One region of the Methylomusa anaerophila genome, then DNA from elsewhere that is predicted to be linked to it. Evidence: riboswitches for the same ligand, from Rfam matches in the RefSeq annotation. Region 1 holds a riboswitch; each other region holds the start of a gene.

Region 1 (2,267 bases):
TCATGCCAATCTCTTACAGCCATTCTTAAAGAGTAACAAGGATCGTCTTACCCTTGTTTTTTTGCCGCCTTACAGTCCCAATCTTAATCTAATTGAAGAATTCTGGGGCTGGCTCAAGCATTCTTGTATCTACAACGTTTTTTATCACTCAACCAATGAAATTCGCCAAAGGATTCAAAGGTTTGTCGCTCAAATCAATCAAATGCCTTTAAAGGTCATTGATAGGTTGTGTTGTTCTTTGTAAATCTTTAATAGATTGTATATAGATAGAAACATAGTTGGAATACTATAGCTGTTTTAGCTGCAGAATGTTTAAATTTGTATTATTTTCGAATTTTTAGGGTAAAAAAGATGATTTTTTATGTTCTTTTTAGCTGAACGAAAGTCTAGAATGTAAATTGTGTGTACTTAATGTATACCTAATATAAATGTGTAATATCCAATTGGATGGGAGGAGATACTGTCGGAATGCGTTACATTAATGATGATATTCTAGTAGCAGTCAAGAAACCTTCAAAATTACCCGTTTTACAATACATTCCTAATGATACCAGATCTATACAGGATATCGTTGGCGATCCCATGAAATATATTAATTTTCAGAATGATATAATGATTGTAGCTTATAACAATGAAGGAAAGCCGCGAGATCTTCCTGTTAATTTCGAATACAATAATGATGTAATAGTAGGTACTTGCTTCTTTGTCGGCAATATTGGCGGATTTTCTTCACTTACCGAAGAACAAATTGGGACAGTCTTGAATAAATTTGGATAATAAAGAGGAATATTGGCAGAAATGGTTAGCAAACAGAGAAAGTACAGGGAAATTAAATTTCATGCCGACAAAATAAGCGGGAGTCCATAAAGCTGGATATCTCGCTTTTTTTAATCTTGTTAGGGATACACTGGAAGCAAATTAAGTAATAAAGCAAAATTAAGCAAAATTAAGTAATATTGACATTCAATATTTCCTGTGCTAAAATTGTAACTAATTGAATGAAAAATGGCTCTTATCCAGAGTGGTCGAGGGACTGGCCCGATGACACCCGGCAACCGGCAGGCAACTGCAGTGGTGCTAATTCCAGCAGGAGAAATCCTGGCAGATAAGAGGAAGGTGTGAATTAACCCCTTTCCTCGGAAAGGGGTTTTTCTTAATTCCGGCCGGACGGTGGGCAGCATTTCGAAACCATAGCAGAAAGAGGGACTATAATGATAAACAATCTTCATTCCATCCCTGAAGAACAAAAAACAACCGATTCCGATCCAGAGAAACCCAAATATAGTACGGAAGTGACTATCATAATACGTGATGGACAAGTCATAAAATTTGACCAGAAGATTAGACTGCCTTCCGTAGAATGCACAAATGGTGACGGAATATAAGAAAAATATGTTTTTATGGTATTTATTTTTTAAATGTGGTATTATTAATTCTGAAAATAAAGTATTGAGCAACTGATTAGAAAACTAAAGGCTAAAAGATTTTCTGTGCGGGAGTCTTTTAGTCTTTCCTATTATATTTATGTCAGTCTTGCCGCAATGCTGGGCGTAAACCTTGTGGGGCTGGGAGTCGTAATGATGCGTTTTATGGGGGCGGGGAGTATGAGTTTTTCCAATGAACAGATGGAGAGATACGCAAGACATATTATTTTGAAAGAAGTCGGCGTCAGAGGACAGCAAAAGCTGCTGGCATCTAAGGTGTTAATCATCGGCACCGGCGGCCTGGGCGCGCCGGCGGCCATGTTTCTGGCCGCTGCCGGAGTCGGGACCATCGGTTTGGCAGATGGCGACGCGGTGGAGCTAGCCAATCTTCAGCGGCAGATTATTCATCTGACGAAGGATATCGGCAAGGCCAAGGTACTGTCGGCCCAGGAAACAATCAACGAGATAAACCCGGATGTAAAGGTGATTATGTACCAAAAAGCGGCTGATGCGAGCAACGTAGTTGATATAATCAAGGACCGGGACTATGACTTCATCATCGACGGTACCGATAACTTTCCGGCGAAGTTCTTAATCAATGACGCCTGTGTTATTACCGGCAAGCCTTTCTCTCATGGGGGCATTATCCGGTTTCAGGGACAGACTCTGACTTATATTCCGGGGCAGGGTCCTTGCTACCGGTGTATATTTCACGCTCCGCCGCCGCCTGATGCTGTTCCCACCTGTAAGCAGGCCGGGGTATTGGGGGTAATGGGAGGCGTAATCGGAACCATTCAGGCAACGGAAGCCATTAAATATATACTGGGCGTCGGAGAACTGCTA
Region 2 (2,267 bases), 1.2 Mb from region 1:
GCAATCTTAGTATTACCATAGACTGTTATGAAATATGTTAGCTCTTAGATATTGGCTTCTTTGCGTAGAATTTCAGCTTTATTAGTACGCTCCCACGGTAAATCAACGTCTGTACGGCCAAAATGGCCGTACGCCGCTGTTTGCCTATAGATTGGGCGCCGAAGATCCAAGGATTGAATGATGCCTGCTGGTCTTAAATCAAAGTGCTTATTAATTAATTCTACAATTTGGTCTTCATCAATTTTGGCCGTCCCGAAAGTTTCTACCATAACAGAAACAGGACGGGCGATACCAATGGCATAAGCAAGTTGTATTTCACATTTATCAGCCAGACCGGCAGCAACAACGTTTTTTGCCACATAACGGGCGGCATAAGCTGCGGAGCGGTCTACTTTTGTTGGATCTTTACCGGAAAATGCTCCGCCGCCATGGCGGGCCATACCACCGTATGTGTCTACAATGATTTTACGGCCGGTAAGACCGGCATCACCTTGAGGTCCACCCACTACAAATCTGCCGGTAGGATTAATATAATATTTTGTTTGGGCGTCAAGAAGTTCATGGGGCACAATGGGAGTAATCACTTTGGTGATCAGATCCTGCTCAATGGTCTTTTGGTCAACATCCGGACTATGTTGTGTAGACACAATGATGGTGTCGATTCTAACCGGTTTTCCGTCTACGTATTCTACAGTGACTTGCGTCTTTCCATCGGGACGAAGGTAAGCTAAATCGCCGTTTTTACGAACTTCGGAGAGGCGGCGGGCTAGCTTATGCGCCAACGAAATCGGCAGAGGCATATATTCCGGCGTCTCGTTTGTTGCATAACCAAACATCATTCCCTGGTCACCGGCGCCGATCGCTTCAATGGCATCCATTTCTCCCTGTTTGGCTTCCAGTGCTCTATCTACACCAAGCGCAATATCTAAAGATTGCTCATCAATTGAAGTGAGCACGCCGCAGGTTTCAGCGTCAAACCCGAATTTAGCCCTGGTATAACCAATGCTTTTTACTGTTTCACGTACAATTTTCGGGATATCAACATAGCAATTTGTAGTGATTTCACCAACAACGTGGACTAATCCGGTTGTTATTAATGTTTCGCAAGCCACGCGACCCATAGGATCCTGTGCAATGATAGCGTCAAGTACACTGTCGGAAATTTGGTCGGCAATCTTATCAGGATGTCCTTCGGTTACAGATTCTGAGGTGAAAAGTACACTTTTTTTGGTCATTTAAACATATTACCTCCTTATCGTATCAAAAAAAGAATAAAAAAACTCCCGAAGGGAGGTGATTTTGTCACTCTCCCATCTTGCGGAAATCCGCAGGAATTGGCACCGTTTTGGGCAATTTGCCGCCCAAGGGTTGCCGCGGTTTCATCGGGCCAGTCCCTCCACCAACTCTTGATGAGAATTGAATATGTAATTTACACCATAAAAATTTTAATTTATATCCGCATAAAAATCAAGTTAAATTTATCATTAAATTATAGATTTTATCTAAAATGACAGCTGAAAGCTCGGTTTTCGACATTTGGGGAAGCTCCTCCACCCTTCCGCTGGGGTAAAGGAGTTTAACAATATTAGTATCGGCGTCAAACCCGGCGCCTGGTAGAGTAACGTCATTGGCTATTATCATATCAAGCTTCTTAAGTCTAATTTTTTCTGCAGCATTGGCAATTAACTCTTCTGTTTCGGCTGCAAAACCAATTAATAACTGATGTTTTTTCAACGTTCCCAATTCTTTTAATATATCCGGGTTTTTGGCAAGCTGTAAGGTTACTATTTCACCGGTTTTTTTAATCTTTTGTTCTTGCGGTTCGAGGGGGCGATAATCGGCAACAGCCGCCGCCTTGATTACAATATCCACTTGATTAAAATTAGCCAGGACGGCTTCGCGCATTTCCTGAGTTGTTTCAACTTTAACAAATTCAACCCCCGCAGGCGGAGAAAGGCTTACTGGCCCTGAAATTAAGATTACTTCTGCCCCCCGGGATTTTGCAGCCTGCGCCAGCGCATAACCCATCTTGCCGCTGGAACGGTTTCCTATATAGCGAACCGGGTCGACCGGCTCACGAGTTCCGCCGGCGGTGATCAAGATTCGCTTACCTGTAAAGTTGTTCCCTGTATTAAGTAAACCCAGTGTTTTGTCAACTATTACCGACGGCTCCGGTAAACGTCCTAGTCCTTCCACGCCGCAAGCCAGCATTCCCGAATCAGGTTCCATCACTTGATAACCTAAATTGCGTAGCTTGGACAAGTTAT
Region 3 (2,267 bases), 1.6 Mb from region 1:
TGGGAGTTTCCTTTGCCAGTTCCTCAGCCCGTTCGATGGCCCCTTTCATTCCTTTCGCCCCGGGAGTAAGTTCCAGTTCGGCGCCCAGTGCTTTAAGCAACTTGCGCCGCTCAATGCTCATAGTCTCCGGCATAGTAAGAATCAGTCTGTAACCCCGGGCCGCTGCTACGAAGGCCAAACCGACACCGGTGTTACCGCTGGTAGGTTCGATAATTACGGAATTCTTGTTAATCAACCCTTTGTCTTCCGCAGCTTTGATCATGGCAAGACCAATCCGGTCTTTAACACTGCTCAGCGGGTTAAAGTATTCCAGCTTGGCAATGACCTTGGCGCCTACATTTTTGGCAGCATTATAGTTTTTCAATTCCAACAGGGGAGTATTTCCGATTAACTCAGTTAAATTTCCGGCAATTTTAGCCATACTAGTCATCCCTTTCTTAAATAAGCTCGTAGCTATTCACCCTCGAGCTATTATGCCAGTTATCTTCTGTCAGGAAACAGCAAGAGGCAATCGTGGCTGTTAAAACAACCGCCGACTGCCTCCGGTTTTCCGGTCAGCAAGAATTTAATTAACTTTAAAGTAACACATAAATTATATTTTGTCAAGCAAAAACTTACCAGCGGCCTTGGTCTTTTTCATGCATCATACAACAATCGTCATACAACAAACCAAACTTTTTAAATATTTATCTTGACACTTACATCCGTCTATGGCAAAATAAAATGCAATAAACTTAAATAAATAACTTATCAAGAGTGGTCGAGGGACTGGCCCAATGACACCCGGCAACCGGCATATTGCAAGGTGCTAATTCCAGCGGAGCAATCCGAAAGATGAGTTTTCGTGCGCAAGCCACGGTTCTTCTTTCGGGAAGAACCGTTTTTCTGTAGGCGAAAACCAAAACAAGCCAAAACAAGTAGGGAGGATATCTATTCATGAAGTTTGCCACCAGAGTAGTTCAGGCCGGTCTAGTTACGGATAAATCCACCGGCGCCATCAGCACCCCTATATATCAAACAGCCACCTTTCGTCATCCGGCTTTAGGCCAAAGTACGGGTTTCGATTACTCCCGCACGCAAAACCCAACACGAAAAGCAGTAGAGGAAGCAGTGGCCAATCTGGAAGAAGGACATGCGGGATTTGCTTTCGCGTCAGGCATGGCCGCCATTACGGCAATTCTTATGTTATATCGCCCCGGCGACCATATTATTCTCACTGAAGACTGCTACGGCGGAACCTACCGGATCCTCGACCAACTCTTTACCCAATTGGGCCTTGCTGCAACATTCGTAGATACAGCCAACCTTGAAGAAGTCCGCAGTGCCATCCGCGCCAACACCAGGGCAATCCTTGTTGAAACCCCCACGAATCCGCTCATGAAGATTGCGGATATCCGGTCTATTGTTTCGATAGCCCGCGAAAACTTCTCACACCCTTTGGATATCATCGTCGACAATACCTTTTTGTCCCCTTATTTTCAGCGTCCGCTCACTTTGGGCGCCGACATGGTGATACACAGCGGCTCCAAATATCTCTCCGGACACAATGACGTAGTCTGCGGCATTGTGGTCACCGGCAAACCCTGTCTGTCGGAACGAATCGGGTTTATACAGAATGCTACGGGATCAATTCTTGGTCCGCAAGACAGCTGGCTGTTGTTAAGAGGTCTGAAAACGTTGGCGCTACGTATGCGCGAACACCAGGAAAATGCTGCTAAAGTAGCCAACTGGCTAAAAAAGCATCCCCATGTGACCGCTGTTTATTATCCCGGTCTGCCGGAGCACCCCGGCAAAGATATTCAGGAAGCTCAGGCATCGGGCTATGGCGGCATGCTTTCGTTTGCAATTGATCATCCCGGTCTGCCACAGCAAATCCTGCGTAAGGTTAAAGTATTTCAATTTGCCGAAAGCCTGGGAGGAGTAGAATCACTCATAACCTTTCCCTCGGTTCAGACCCATGCCGATATGCCTTATGAAATGAGGAAACGGCTGGGGATCAATGAATGCCTGCTGCGAGTATCCGTAGGTATTGAAGACGCCGACGACTTAATCGCCGACTTGGAACAAGCTCTAAGTAAATAGTAAATAATTTTTTTAAAAAACGAGGGATTGCCCAGCGGGCAATCCCTTCTTATATTCCGTCGCCGTTGACTCCGGTCATCTTAGTAAATCTATACTTTTCCGTTTTCTCAACTTGCGTAATTTCTCCGGCTTGAACCTGGATGGTGGCTTTACCGTATTCAAGCCCTCTTACCGCCGACAAGATA

Evidence for each region. A riboswitch is a leader RNA that binds a small molecule or an ion and turns the genes downstream of it on or off. The one in region 1 is predicted to bind S-adenosylmethionine.
Region 2: linked by a shared signal. The riboswitch ahead of metK (methionine adenosyltransferase) and the one ahead of MAMMFC1_RS12835 (HesA/MoeB/ThiF family protein) in region 1 are both predicted to bind S-adenosylmethionine.
Region 3: linked by a shared signal. The riboswitch ahead of MAMMFC1_RS20320 (trans-sulfuration enzyme family protein) and the one ahead of MAMMFC1_RS12835 (HesA/MoeB/ThiF family protein) in region 1 are both predicted to bind S-adenosylmethionine.

What each region holds. Positions count from the first base shown of each region.
Region 1 is NZ_AP018449.1:2,851,797-2,854,063, forward strand. Features, by position in the region: one part of gene MAMMFC1_RS12825 (IS630 family transposase) at 1-244, shown strand, start outside; gene MAMMFC1_RS12830 (DUF3846 domain-containing protein) at 469-777, shown strand; SAM riboswitch class I at 1,010-1,112, shown strand; gene MAMMFC1_RS12835 (HesA/MoeB/ThiF family protein) at 1,491-2,267, shown strand, end outside.
Region 2 is NZ_AP018449.1:4,045,117-4,047,383, reverse strand. Features, by position in the region: gene metK (methionine adenosyltransferase) at 45-1,235, opposite strand; SAM riboswitch class I at 1,308-1,416, opposite strand; gene coaBC (bifunctional phosphopantothenoylcysteine decarboxylase/phosphopantothenate--cysteine ligase CoaBC) at 1,468-2,267, opposite strand, start outside.
Region 3 is NZ_AP018449.1:4,419,438-4,421,704, forward strand. Features, by position in the region: gene cysK (cysteine synthase A) at 1-421, opposite strand, end outside; SAM riboswitch class I at 745-841, shown strand; gene MAMMFC1_RS20320 (trans-sulfuration enzyme family protein) at 937-2,082, shown strand; gene MAMMFC1_RS22060 (YezD family protein) at 2,132-2,267, opposite strand, start outside.